Regions from separate parts of the Actimicrobium sp. CCC2.4 genome, predicted to be linked through region 1. Evidence: predicted binding sites of a transcription regulator. Region 1 holds the regulator's gene; the other holds the start of a gene.
What was found. Region 1 encodes FNR, which switches genes on or off when oxygen is low (the NO sensors DNR and NnrR bind a similar motif). Its sites were predicted from a motif close to TTGATNNNNATCAA; they were not measured.

Region 2: the regulator FNR is predicted to act here: its motif matches at 4,280-4,293, upstream of RHM62_RS10620 (universal stress protein).

Annotation. Positions count from the first base shown of each region.
Region 1 covers NZ_CP133777.1:3,412,456-3,419,668, forward strand. The annotation lists gene ycaO (30S ribosomal protein S12 methylthiotransferase accessory factor YcaO) at 1-1,054, shown strand, start outside; gene RHM62_RS15670 (metalloregulator ArsR/SmtB family transcription factor) at 1,411-1,740, shown strand; gene RHM62_RS15675 (YeeE/YedE family protein) at 1,737-2,168, shown strand; gene RHM62_RS15680 (DUF6691 family protein) at 2,179-2,589, shown strand; gene fnr (fumarate/nitrate reduction transcriptional regulator Fnr) at 2,673-3,437, shown strand; gene RHM62_RS15690 (hypothetical protein) at 3,447-3,689, opposite strand; gene RHM62_RS15695 (FixH family protein) at 3,702-4,229, opposite strand; gene ccoG (cytochrome c oxidase accessory protein CcoG) at 4,242-5,672, opposite strand; gene ccoP (cytochrome-c oxidase, cbb3-type subunit III) at 5,749-6,678, opposite strand; gene RHM62_RS15710 (cbb3-type cytochrome oxidase subunit 3) at 6,671-6,862, opposite strand; gene ccoO (cytochrome-c oxidase, cbb3-type subunit II) at 6,864-7,213, opposite strand, start outside.
Region 2 covers NZ_CP133777.1:2,268,016-2,275,228, reverse strand. The annotation lists gene RHM62_RS10640 (TAXI family TRAP transporter solute-binding subunit) at 1-656, shown strand, start outside; one part of gene prfB (peptide chain release factor 2) at 714-794, shown strand; one part of gene prfB (peptide chain release factor 2) at 796-1,818, shown strand; gene lysS (lysine--tRNA ligase) at 1,845-3,377, shown strand; gene RHM62_RS10625 (glycine zipper 2TM domain-containing protein) at 3,534-4,160, shown strand; gene RHM62_RS10620 (universal stress protein) at 4,366-4,803, shown strand; gene fabI (enoyl-ACP reductase FabI) at 4,875-5,660, shown strand; gene RHM62_RS10610 (nitronate monooxygenase family protein) at 5,697-6,878, opposite strand; gene iscX (Fe-S cluster assembly protein IscX) at 6,981-7,175, opposite strand; gene fdx (ISC system 2Fe-2S type ferredoxin) at 7,197-7,213, opposite strand, start outside.

The DNA of each region.
Region 1 (7,213 bases):
GGTGATTGCCCGCTATCCCGGCATTGCTGCCGGCATCAAGGGCCTGCGTGACGCCGGTTTCGGCATCCTGGTGCGCGATGCGTCGCTCGGTGGCCGCTATCCGGTCATGTGCGTGACGCTGCTGCATCCGGGCGACCAGGGCTTGTTCGCCAGCTTCGGCGCGCATCCGCGCTTTGAGATTGCGCTTGAGCGGGCGCTGACCGAACTACTGCAAGGCCGCGCGCTGGCCTCGCTCGAAGGCTTCCCGGAACCGGGCTTCGACATGGATGAAATCACCGCCGTGGCCAACCTCGAAATCCACTTCGTTGATTCCAGCGGCGTGGTCAGCTGGGACTTCCTCGGTGACACGCCCGACTTTCCGTTCGCCGACTGGAACTTCAGCAACACCACCGAAGAGGACTACAACTGGCTCTGCGCAGCCGTCGCTGCCGAAGACAAGGACATCTACGTATCGGACTTCAGCGAGCAAGGCGCCTACAGCTGCCGCATCCTGGTGCCGGGCATGTCGGAAATCTACCCGGTCGAAGATCTCGAATGGGAAAACAATAGCGTCGGCAATGACATCCGTCCGGCGCTGGTACGGCTTGACTCCCTCAACGAAGAAGAATGCGCCGACCTGCTGGCCTACCTGCAGACCTCGAACCTCAACGACGAGCGCCCGTTATGGGAAATCCTCGGGCTGGCAATCCCGGCCGGCACGACCTGGAAAGAACTGCGCATCGGCGAACTGAAAACCCTGCTGGCGCTGGCCATCGGCGACGACGAAGCGATCCGCGAAGGCTGCGACTGGATTCACCAGTACAAGCAGATGAACCCGGCACGCCGGCTGGTCTATCGCTGCATCGACAGTCTGGTGCAACTCGGACAGGACGAGGACTACCAGCGCGCCCTGGTGCTGCTGTACGGTGCCGACACCGTCCGCCAGGCCACCGCCCTGCTCGACCGCAGCGAATACTTTTTCGGACTGGCCACGCTGGGTCCCGACATGGAAGGCAGCGCGATGCACCAGACCTTGCTGGCGGCCTACGACAAGCTATTCGCAACAGCCGCGTAAGCCCGAAGCCCGGTGCGTGGGCACGGCTGTACCGTGCCCACGCGAATGCACCACCGAACCAGCAGAATTGACCGGTATCTCCGATGCGCGCGCGTGGGCACAAGCAGCCGTGCCCACCCTGTTGGAGCAAAATAGAAATGTCCGGTTTGGGGGTGCGGCGCACAGCCTCACCGTGCCCACGCGAATGCACCGCCAAAGTCCGAATTAACCAGCACCGTCGTTCCGCGCACGTGAGCACAAAAAGCCGTGCTCACCTAACTTGCAGCCTCATCAGACACTTGCCCCCCCCCGCAAAATAAATCCTTCAAACGAAATATAAATCCATATAATGTGTTTTTAAATTTCGTCACCTCTCCATGTCCGCTCCCCCCATTCCGCTAGACCAGCTGCAAGCCTCCGCTGTCCAGGCGGCGGCCTTGCTCAAGGCGCTCTCCAATCCGACCCGCTTGCTGTTGCTGTGCCAGATCGGCCAGGGCGAATACTGCGTCGGCGAGCTCGAAACCCTGACCGGGATACGCCAGCCGACGCTATCGCAGCAACTCACCATCCTGCGTGCCGAAGCGCTGGTCAGCACGCGGCGTGAGGGCAAGCAAATCTTTTACCGCATCGCCAGCACGCAGGCGCTGGCGGTGATGCAAGTACTGATCGAACAATTTTGCCAATCTGAAAACGGAACGACACCATGACCATAGACTGGATACATTTCACCCCGTGGACCTCGCTGGCCGGCGGGGTATTGATCGGGATCGCTGCAGCGATGCTGCTGTTTTTCAATGGCCGGATCGCCGGCATCAGCGGCATCCTCGGTGGCCTGTTGCGGCCCGTGCGTGGCGATATCGGATGGCGTGCGGTGTTCGTGCTCGGGCTGCTTGCCGCACCGTTGGTTTGGCGTCTGTTCGCACCGTTACCTGAAGTACACGTCGAGGCCGGCAATCTCACGCTAATCGTCGCCGGCCTGCTGGTCGGACTCGGCACCCGCTATGGCGCGGGCTGCACCAGCGGTCATGGTGTGTGCGGACTGGCGCGCCTGTCGCCACGCTCGATGGTGGCAACGGCGGCCTTCATGCTGGCCGGGTTTGCCTGTGTTTATATTGTTCGCCACGTGCTGGCTTGAGGAAATGATGATGAAACTGCTACTGGCATTGCTGGCCGGCCTAGTGTTCGGCCTTGGCCTGATCCTGTCGGGCATGACCGACCCTGCAAAAGTGATCGGCTTTCTTGACATCACCGGCAACTGGGACCCGTCGCTCGGACTGGTCATGGGCGGTGCGATCCTGGTCGGACTGTTGACGTTCCGCCTGACCGCAAGCCGGGCGAAGGCCTACTTCGGCGACGCATTGCAGATCCCGACCTCGCGCGACATCGATCGCCGGCTGGTGCTGGGCTCGCTCACGTTTGGCGTCGGTTGGGGACTAGCCGGTTACTGCCCGGGTCCGGCACTGGCTTCGCTGGCCGGCGGCGGGCAGCAGGCGTTGCTGTTTGTCGCGGCGATGCTGGCCGGGATGATGCTATTTACGGTGCTCGAGAAACGCTGATTTGATCCCATCCGGTCTGCTTGATGTCGTCATTTGCAGCCAAGATCGGTCTTTGACCGTGCTTTTGTGATACATACAAAGCCATGACCCAACCACTGACCTACTCTCCCACGCCCGCGCAAACCATTCATGCCATCAAGGCTAGTTGCGCGAGCTGCAGCCTGCACCAGTTGTGCCTGCCGATGGGCCTCGACGAAGGCGACATCAACCGGCTCGACCAGATCATCGGACGGCGTCGCCGCATCCAGCGCGACGAAGCCCTGTACCGGATGGAGGATCCGTTTCGCAACCTGTACGCGATCCGCTTCGGCCACTTCAAGACCTTTCAGATCAATCCCGGCGGCGACACCCATATCACCGGATTCCAGATGGCCGGCGAGCTGCTCGGCATGGATGCGATCAGTACCGAGCGACATCATTGCGATGCAGTGGCGCTCGAAGACAGCGAAGTGTGCGAGATTCCGTTTGCCCGGCTCGAAGAATTGTTCGGCGAAATCCCGCGCCTGCTGCATCACTTTCATCGCATCATGAGTCAGGAAATCATGCGCGAGCAGAACGTGATGCTACTGCTCGGTAACATGCGCGCCGAGCAGCGCTTCGCGGCTTTCCTCGTGAACCTGTCGTCGCGTTATGCGACGCGCGGTTATTCGGCGACCAGCTTCCAGTTGCGCATGTCGCGCGAAGATATCGGCAATTACCTCGGCCTGACCATCGAGAGCATCAGCCGCTTGCTGTCGCGCTTCAAGAAACAGGGCTGGCTGGAAGTCGACAAGCGCGAAGTCCGGCTCACCGATGCGACAACACTCAGGGCGCTGGCAGCCGGGACGACGCATTGCACACCGATGTAACTATCGGCCTCAGAACGGCAGGGTCCGGTCATCCGGCACCTGCATCAGATAGAGCGTCAGCAAGCTCGACAACGCACAGAACAGCCAGCTTGAAAAAAAGCCGATCGTGTACCAGGCAATGTCGGGCAAGCCGGTTGCAACACTGAAGCGCAGCAGCAATTCAGACGGATCAAACAGCGAAAAAAACAGCCCGGTCGCGGCAATCGCGGCGAGGAATGCGGGCCACAAAATCGTCATCACTAGTCGCAACATGGTCTGGCCTTTTTATTGGTGCGGCGGCACGTCGGCGCTCAACATCATGATTTTTTGCTCCGGCCATGTCAATTCACCATTGAGACGCCAGTCACGCTGTTGGCTCTCGATCAGGATCTGCCAGACGGCGCGGTCCAGCAGCGGCAGCGCTACCTGAAAATGTCCGCTGTCATCCAGCGCAGTGATCAGCCGGATATCCTTTTCCGGCAGGGTCGGATGGGCCAGATGCACGCGGATTTTTCCGGCCGGTGGCGGGCCGGCGGCGAACAGAGTACCGCTCAGCGTATCGGTGGCCGCATCGATCTGGCCAATGAATGACAAACCCATCGCCGTCGCCACGCGATCGCGCCGCAAGTCCAGGTTGATGGCCTTACCCTGCTGGTAGTAGTCGTCGACAACCAGCGCATCCTGATGGGTCACGGCAAGCCAGATCGTCACCGAACCGGCAACAATGACCAGGAAGGGGCCGAGCATCAGCAGCCACGGCCAGCGGTGCTTGTACCAGGGAGCGGGTTTGTGGATCAGGGTTGAGGCATGCATGGTGTTCTCCTGTTAATGATGGTCGTCGTGCTCATCGTGACCGGCACCGCGCGGCACAAAAAAAACTGCTTTTTCGGTGACCTTCTGGTTGATGTGGTCGGTCGCAACCAGCGTGAAGCTGATCTTGTTCGAGCCCGGCCTGCCCTCGCCTGCCGCCACCCGGACCCGCACCGGCACCGCGCGCGAACCGGTGCCTTCGAGGTCGAGTTCGTCGGGCGACGCCAGCGCAATGCCATCGATGCCGGCAACCGAAATCTTGAAGTGATGGCGGGCTTCGTCGGTGTTCATGATCTGCAGCCGGTAGACGTTTTCGATCATGCCGTCCTCGACTTCCCGACCCATGCTGCCGCGGTCGCGGATCACATCCATTTTCAGCGGCGTGCGCATGAACAGCGAGACAAAAAACGCGCTGATGATCAATGCCAGGATCGCGGTGTAGATCAGCACGCGCGGTCGTAGCACGCGGGCCTGCATCTGCGCGAACGACCATTTTTTGGTGATCGCATGGTCAGTCGAATAGCGGATCAGGCCGGCCGGCAAATCGATCTTTGCCATCACCGAATTGCAGGCATCAATGCAGGCCGCGCAACCGATACATTCGTATTGCAAGCCATCGCGGATATCGATGCCGGTCGGGCAGACCTGCACGCACATCGAACAATCGATGCAGTCGCCTTGTGCCTTGGCGGCGGGCGCGATGGTTTTCTTGCTGCGCGGACCACGCGGCTCGCCACGATCGGTGTCGTAGGTGATGATCAGCGTGTCCTTGTCGAACATCGAACTCTGGAAGCGCGCATACGGACACATGTACTTGCAGACCTGCTCGCGCATCCAGCCGGCATTGCCGTAAGTCGCCAGTGAATAGAACAGGATCCAGAACCATTCCCATGGACCGAGACCGAGACTGGCGACGGCACCGATGAGCGAACGCACCGGCGTGAAGTAACCGACAAAGGTCAGCCCGGTCCAGAGCGCGACCGCGCCCCAGACCAGATGCTTGGCCGACTTGCGCCAGAGCTTGTCGATGCCCCAGGCTTGTTTGTCGAGGCGCATGCGGGCGCTGCGTGTGCCTTCGATCCGGCGTTCTATCCACAGGAAGATTTCGGTGTAGACGGTTTGCGGACAGGCAAAGCCGCACCAGACCCGCCCGGCTACCGCGGTCACGAGAAACAGCCCGTAGGCACAGATGATCAGCAGCACGGCCAGGTAAATGAAATCCTGCGGCCACAGCACGATGCCGAAGATGTAGAACTTGCGCGCGCCCAGGTCAAACAGCAAAGCCTGCCGGTCATTCCATTGCAGCCACGGCAAACCGTAAAACACCAGCTGCGTGAGCCACACGCACAGCCAGCGCAAGGTCGCGTATCGACCTTTGATTTCTCGCGGGTAGATTTCTTCGCGGGCGGCGTACATCTTGATGACCGAGACTTCGGGGGTGCTCATAAGCGACTACTTTTTCCTGAAAACGGGTTGACCGGAAGCGCGCGGGTCGGGCGCGCCATCGCGCCCGACCCGGTCATTACTTCTGCGCCACCGGATCGTTCGACAAGCTCCAGACATACGCGGCCAGCACATGCACCTTGGCTTCGCCAAGAAAATCCTGGAACGCCGGCATCACGTTGTTGCGACCCTTGCGGATGGTTTCCATGATGGTGTCGGCGCTGCCGCCATAGAGCCAGATCTTGTCGGTCAGGTTGGGCGACCCGAGTGCCTGATTGCCTTTTGCATCAGCCCCGTGGCAGGCTGCGCAGACCGCGAATTTCGACTGGCCCAGCACGCGCTTGATCGGATCCGATGGCGCGTCCGACAGGCTCAGTACGTACTGCGCGACATTCGCGACATCCGCGTCCGATCCCAGCGCAGCACCCATGGGCGGCATGATGCCGTTACGGCCATGCAGCAGCGTGGTCTTGATGGTCTCGGGATCGCCGCCATACAACCAGTCCCTGTCGGTCAGGTTCGGAAAGCCCTTGCTGCCGTGGGCATCCGAGCCGTGACATTGCGCGCAATACGTCAGGAACAGGCGCTCGCCAATCGCATGCGCTTGCGGATCGGCAGCGACCACCTTCAGGTCTTTTTTCAGGTAACCGTCGAACAGCGGGCCGTATTCGGCGTCGGCTTTTTTCAGTTCTTCGGTGTACTGGCCGGTCGAGGTCCAGCCGAGCTTGCCGGGGTAGGAACCCAATCCCGGATACAGGTACAGGTAGACCAGTGCGAAGACGATCGTGATGGTGAACAGCCACATCCACCAGCGTGGCATCGGCGTGTTCAGCTCGGTCAGGTTTTCATCCCAGACATGGCCGGTGGTACCGATCCCGCCGTCCGCGCCGGGCTTGACGACAATCTGCTGGCGCGACTGCGCCCACAACAGCAAGCCGCAACCGAACACGCCCAGCAGGGTCAGCACGGTGATGAAGATGTTCCAGAAACCGCTGGTAAAGTCAGCCATGTTTGTTCTCCGTCGAAGTGGGTGGACCGCCGTCGGCGTCATCAGCAAACGGCAGGTGGGCGGCCTCGTCGAAATCGGCGCTGCGGTTGAGTACAAAGGTCCACCAGACAATGCCGACAAAGGTGGTCAGGCTAACCACGGTCATGACACTGCTGAGGTCGTTAAAAATAAAGGCGATGGCCATCTCAGTTCCTTGTCTTGATCAATGTACCCAGCCCTTGCAGGTAGGCGATCAGGGCGTCCTGTTCGGTCTTGCCTTCCAGCGTGCCGGGACCGTCGCTAACTTCCTGTTCGGTGTACGGCGTGCCGAGGCGCTGCAAGGCACGCATCTTGGCGGTGACGTCGCCCGGCACCAGCTTGGTCGTGGCCAGCCACGGGTAACCGGGCATGTTTGATTCCGGCACCAGATCGCGCGGGTTATTCAGATGGATCGCATGCCAGTCATCGCTGTAACGCGCGCCGACGCGGGCCAGATCCGGACCGGTACGTTTCGATCCCCACTGGAACGGACGGTCATAGACGAACTCGCCGGCCA
Region 2 (7,213 bases), 1.1 Mb from region 1:
TCGTGCGCAAGTTCCCGTCATTGTCCAAAGTGGTCTTCCCGCGTGGCGCCATCGACTTGCAGCGGGATCTGCCGGCACAGGACGTGACGCTGCTGTCGGCCACGGCCATGCTGGTCGCCAAGAACCGGCTGCATCCGTTACTGATCTATGCGCTTCTCGACAGCGCTGTCGAAGTCCATGCCGAGCCTGGGTTTTTTTCGGTACGCAATGAATTTCCCAACCAGCATGCCGATGATTTTCCGATGTCCGAAGAAGCCCGCCGCTACTTCCGTTCGGGCCGCCCGTTCCTGCAGAATTACCTGCCGTTCTGGTTGGCCAATTTTATAGAACAACGCTTCGTGATCGTGGTGCCCTTGCTGGCGATGCTGTTTGCGCTGCTGCAAACGGTGCCGCGCATACTGGCCTACCGCGTGCGCACGCGCCTGTCACATTGGTACCGTGACCTCAACGCACTAGAAAACGCCATGCGCACCACGCCCGACACCACCCCCACGCAACGCGATCAATGGCAGGAGCAACTGGCGCAACTTGATGCCGATGTCCACCAGCTTGTTTTGTCGCCCCGTTACTTCAACCAGCTCTACGCACTGAAACTATCGATCCAGATCGTACGCAACCTGCTGCATGAGCATAATGACGAGGCGGTCCGCACGTAATGCCCGAGCTGCTCGCGTATAATTTCGCCTTTCCCCGCCAAGACAAAAGAAACCATCATGGAAGCAGAACAACTCAATTCTCTGGAAGGGCTGCTCGCAGACCTGACCATCCGCGCCAACGAACTCCGGAGGTATCTTTGACTTCGATAACAAGTCAGAGAAGCTAGACCAGGTCAACGCCGAACTCGAAGATCCGACCGTCTGGGACGACCAGAAACGCGCGCAGGATCTCGGCAAAGAAAAGAAATCCCTCGAATCCGTCGTGCTGTCGCTCATCAAGATCGACGCCGAATTGCGTGATGCCAGCGACCTGTTCGTGATGGCGCGCGAAGAAAAAGATTACGATACCGTCCAGGCCGTAGAAGACGATACACAAGGTTTGCAAAAGCTGGTCGAAGGCATGGAATTTCGCCGCATGTTCAGCAATCCGATGGACCCCAATAACTGCTTCATCGATATCCAGGCCGGTGCCGGCGGCACCGAAGCACAGGACTGGGCCTCGATGCTGATGCGCCAGTATTTGCGCTACTGCGAACGCAAGGGCTTCAAGACCGAAATCCTCGAACAGTCCGATGGCGAAATCGCCGGTATCAAGACCGTCACGATCAAGGTCGAAGGCGATTATGCCTACGGTTTTTTGCGTACCGAAACCGGCGTCCACCGCCTCGTGCGCAAGTCGCCATTCGATTCGGCAAACGGCCGTCACACCTCGTTCTCAAGCCTGTTCGTGTACCCGGAAGTCGATGACTCGCTGGAGATCGACATCAATCCCGCCGACGTGCGCGTCGACACCTACCGCGCCTCCGGTGCCGGCGGACAGCACATCAACAAGACCGATTCCGCAGTGCGCCTGACCCACGGCCCGACCGGCATCGTCGTGCAATGCCAGAACGACCGCAGCCAGCACCGCAACCGCGCCGAAGCGTGGGCCATGCTGAAGTCGCGGCTGTACGAGCATGAAATGCGCAAGCGTATGAGCGACCAGCAAAAGCTGGAAGACTCCAAGACCGATATCGGCTGGGGCCACCAGATCCGCTCGTACGTACTGGACCAGTCGCGCATCAAGGATTTGCGCACCAGCTTCGAGACCGGCAATACCAAGGCGGTGCTCGATGGTGATATCGACGAATTCATTGCGGCCTCGCTCAAGCAAGGCGTGTAGTTTTTCCCTTTTTGATTGCCCACTTTATGACCACCAACACTGAAGTCGCCGCTGGCCTGCCAGCTCCCGACGAACATTCGATCCTGGCGGAACGACGCGGCAAGCTCGCTGCGATCCGCGCTGCCGGTATCGCTTTCCCGAATGATTTCCGGCCGCAGCACAAGGCCGCCGCGCTGCATGTGCAATACGACGAACTCGATAACGAGGCGCTCGAAGCGACGCCGGTCAAGGTCGTCGTGGCCGGTCGCATGATGCTCAAGCGCGTGATGGGCAAGGCCTCGTTCGCGACCTTGCAGGATGCCTCGGGCGTGCGCGCCGATGGTCGCATCCAGCTCTACATCACCACTGACAACGTCGGTGCCGACGCGCACGACGCGTTCAAGCATTACGATCTGGGCGACATCCTCGGTGCCGAAGGCCACTTGTTCAAGACCAAGACCGGCGAGCTGTCGATCAAGGTCACGGCGCTGCGTCTGATCACCAAATCGCTGAGGCCGTTGCCGGACAAATTCCATGGCCTGGCCGATCAGGAAATGAAGTACCGCCAGCGTTACGTCGACCTGATCATGAGCGAAGAAACACGTCGCACGTTCAAGGCGCGCACGGCGACGATGTCGTCGATCCGACGCTTCATGAATGAACACGAGTTCATGGAAGTCGAAACGCCGATGCTGCACACCATTCCCGGTGGTGCCGCCGCCAAGCCTTTCATCACGCACCACAATGCGCTCGACATGCAGATGTTCCTGCGCATTGCGCCCGAGCTGTATCTGAAGCGCTTGGTGGTCGGCGGCTTCGAGCGCGTTTTTGAAGTCAATCGCAACTTCCGCAATGAGGGTGTGTCGCCGCGCCACAATCCGGAATTCACGATGATGGAATTCTATGCGGCGTATGTCGATTATCACTGGCTGATGGACTTCACCGAAGCCGTGATTCGTCAGGCTGCCATTGATGCGCACGGCACCGCCGAGCTGACGTATCAAGGTCGCGCGCTGGACCTGAGCCAGCCGTTCCGCCGCTTCACTATCCTCGGTGCGATCAATCATTACGCACCGCAGTACAGCGCCGAACAACTGGCCGATGCCGATTTCATCAAGACTGAACTAAAAAAATTCGGCGTCAAGCCGTTTGCTACGGCCGGCCTGGGCGCACTGCAACTGGCGCTGTTCGAAGAGACCGCCGAAGCGCAATTGTGGGAACCGACCTACATCGTCGATTACCCGGCCGAGGTCTCGCCGCTGGCGCGCGCCTCCGACACGGTGCCCGGTATCACCGAGCGTTTCGAGCTGTTCATTTGCGGGCGCGAACTGGCCAACGGTTTCTCGGAATTGAACGATGCCGAAGACCAGGCCGCGCGCTTTCAGGCGCAGGTCGCGGCCAAGGATGCGGGCGATGAAGAGGCGATGTTCTACGACGCCGACTATATCCGCGCACTCGAATATGGCATGCCGCCGGCCGGTGGTTGCGGTATCGGTATCGACCGGCTGGTGATGCTCATTACCGACTCGCCGAATATTCGCGACGTGATTTTGTTTCCACATCTGCGCCGGGAGGATTGAGCCAGAGCGCGGACGACTACCCCTGCGTCAAATGGATCATGTAATGGTTACATCACATTACGTTTGACACAGGAACTTGCTGGCCTCGTTTGGTATCTATCGCCATACTCGTCCTACCCGACTGCAACACGGTCGCCCGCACTTTCAGGAGAATCCATGAAGAACAAACACATGTCAGGCGGAATCCATCCACTGATGGCCGCTGCTGCAGCTGCCGTCATCCTGGTCAGCCTGGTCGGGGTCGCCGCAATCACCGGTCTCCTGCCCAACTCGACCGCCAACCAATCTGCCGAAGCAACGGCAAAGACATCTTCACCAGCGCCAATGCTGGCTTCCGAAAACACGCAGAAGTCCGCAGCCTCCGAACCGGTCGTCAAACACGCCAGTCCTGCCAAACACGCACCCCGTCCGGCGACCGACAACTATCAGCAGCAAGCCGCTGCGTCCTGCTACAACTGCGGCAGGGTCGAATCCGTCAAGACCATCCAATCTGCGGCCCAGCCTAGCGGCGTCGGCGTCGGTGTCGGTGCAGTCCTCGGTGGCTTGCTGGGCAATCAGGTCGGTGGCGGAAATGGCCGTACGCTAGCTACCGTGGCTGGTGCCGTCGGTGGCGGTTATGCCGGCAACGAAGTCGAGAAGCGCTCGCGCGGTACCACCAGCTATCAGGTCCGGGTCCGCATGGATGACGGCCAGTTGCAGACATTCCCGAGCGACAGTCCGGACGGCTGGCGTGCCGGTGACGAAGTGCGTGTCGTCAATGGGGCGCTGACCGCCCGCAATTAATGTGTTGATCCGCGAGAGCGGCTATCGATAAGAAAGACGGCCGGCGCGCCGTCTTTTTTTTGCCTGCGACAGGCGCAGCCGTCAGCGTTCAGGATCGCCATTGGCGAATCAAGTCGTTTTTGAGGTGCATCAACGAATTTCGGGTGCACACTCCCTAGCATCGACTGCTCGTCACGTCGGTACCCACTACCCGAAAGGAAACATCATGTTCAAGATCATCCTCGTCCCCACAGACGGTTCTGCGCTATCGGACAAAGCCATCCACGCCGCTATCGAATTCGCCCAATTGACCGGTGCCCGCATCGTCGGTTTGTCGGTTGCGGAACCGTATCCGTACTCGCCGCTGTCAGAAGGCGCCATCACTATCGACTCGACCGCCTATCAGGAAAAAATGCTGGAGATCGCGCGCAGTAACGTCCGGCAGATCGCCGATGCGGCCAGTGCCGCCAATGTCACCTGTGAAACGCACGTGCGTGAATCTTTCAGCCCCTACGAAGAAATCGTCAGCGTCGCCGACCTGCACGGATGCGACGTGGTGTTCATGGCGTCGCATGGACGCAAGGGATTGAACAAGCTGTTCGTCGGTAGCGAGACCCAGAAAGTGCTGGCCCATTCGACGCTGCCGGTCCTGGTGTTCCGCTAGACAGCGCGTGTCCTGCCGGCGGCAACACGGTCGCCGGATCACTTCTTCCTATCCACAACAATCGGACCACGATGGCTTTCCTCCAAGGCAAAAAAATCCTGATCACGGGACTGCTGTCCCGCCGCTCCATCGCGTACGGTATCGCCCAGGCCTGCCGGCGCGAAGGCGCTGACCTCGCGTTCACTTACGTCGGAGCGCGTTTTCGGGATCGGCTCGGCGAGTTCGCCAAGGAGTTCGGCAGCGAGTTGATTTTTGATTGCGATGTCACCAGCGATGACAAAATCAACGCTACTTTTACCGATCTGTCGCAGCACTGGCAACAGCTTGACGGCCTGGTGCATGCGATTGCCTTTGCGCCTGCCGAGGCGATCAGCGGCGACTTTCTGGATGGCCTGTCTCGCGAGGCGTTCCAGATTGCGCACGATGTGTCGGCTTACAGTTTTCCGGCGATGGCCAAGGCGGCACTGCCGATGCTGCGACCCAATTCGGCATTGCTGACCCTGAGTTATCTGGGTGCCGTGCGCATCGCACCGCACTACAACACGATGGGCCTGGCCAAGGCGTCGCTTGAGGCCAGCGTGCGTTATCTGGCGGAATCTCTGGGGCCGAAAGGGATACGCGTCAATGGCATTTCGGCAGGTCCGATCAAGACGCTGGCGGCCAGCGGCATCAAGGATTTTGGCAAGCTGCTGGCAATGGCGTCGCGTGGCGCGCCGCTGCGACGCAATGTCACGATCGAAGATGTCGGCAATGTTGCGGCCTTCCTGTTATCGGATCTGGCAGCTGGGATTACCAGCGAAATCACGTATGTCGATGGCGGGTTCTCGCATGGAATGACGTGCGAACGCACCGACTGATCTGTGTCCAGCCACATCCCGTGTGGCCGGTTCGACTCAGGCGACTATTGCCTGCCACAGTTGTTGCCGCACACCGGTCAACAGGTAATCCATCAACTCCCGCACCGGACGGATTTCACGCCCGAACGGCAGGCTTTCAGAGCCACGGAAAAACAGCCCCCGCTTCATATCTCCGTTCATCGCAAACGCCAGTTGCGTATCGATACAGAACTGCCCCGCCTTGCCATTGCCATCGCGCAGCCCGCATTGTTGCAGGCAATCGAAGCCGACCGTGCATGCCTTGGGGCCGGCCTTGGCCATCAGCTTTGATTCCTTCTCCAGATAATTGATTAGCCAAGGCGTAAGTACCGCCCGCGCCGGCAAACCGGCTACGCTCATGAAAGTGACGATATCGTCAGGACCTGCCTCGACGAGGACTTTCTTGAAGTTGCTATGCGCATCACCCTCCTCGGTCACGGCGAACGGCGAGCCGAGCTGCGCTGCGCTCGCGCCCAGCGCCAGCAACGCGCTGATCTGCTGATGGGTGTGAATACCACCGGCGACAATCAGCGGGATGTTTTCACGCTCGATGCCGAGCTGCCGGAATAATTCCAGTTTTCCTTCCAGCACGGTCGGAAACGCAAAGTGCGGGTCATCGACGCCCTCGATACTCATCGCCCCCAGATGACCGCCGGCGTAGCGCGGGCTTTCGATGACGATCGCGTCCGGAAGCCGGTTCTTGCGCATCCATTTCTTGATGACGAGGGCAATGCCGCGCGTATCCGACAGGATAGGAATGAGGGCCACATCGGGATAACCGGCCGTCAGCTCGGGCAAGTCCAGCGGCAAGCCGGCACCGACTACGATGGCTTCGGCACCGCTCTCGCAGGACTGGCGCACCTGAGCCGCGTACTCGGCCACGGCACGCATCGTATTGACGGCGACCATGCCATTGCCACCGGCGATGGCGCGGGCAGCGGTGATCTCTCGATCCAGGGCGATCAGGTTGACACTATTGATCAACTCCTTGTCGCGTGACTTGCCGGTTTGTGCCATCAGGTCGGCGTGACGACGACGCAAGTCCACGCTGGAAATGGTACCGATCGCACCGAGACTGGCCACCGTGCCGGCCAGCCGATGCGCTGAAATGCCCACACCCATTCCGCCCTGAACAATAGGCAGCAGGGACTTTCCCTTCAAGATAAAACGGGGGAGCGGGCGGGAGGGTAACTGCAGCATGGTGATTGTCCGTTGGCGGTAAGTGATGCGCCAAAGTAGCAAATCGAAGCTGTCGTTCCCTTGATGTGGATCAACCGGTGCCGGATGGAGACCCCGACCGCTCTACTGGATTTCGTCTATCCACGCCATCTGGATCGACTCGAGGATTTTCTCGCCGGACCGGTCCGGTTCGTCGTCGAAGCCGTCGAGCCCGCAGACCCATTGATGCAGATCCGTGAAGCGCACGGTCAGCGGATCGATGTCCGGATATTTGTCGCACAGCTCTTCAGCAATGCGGATCGTGTCAGTCCATTTCATGGCGTGCTCCTTGACGGTGAATCAATGATTTTCGCTGA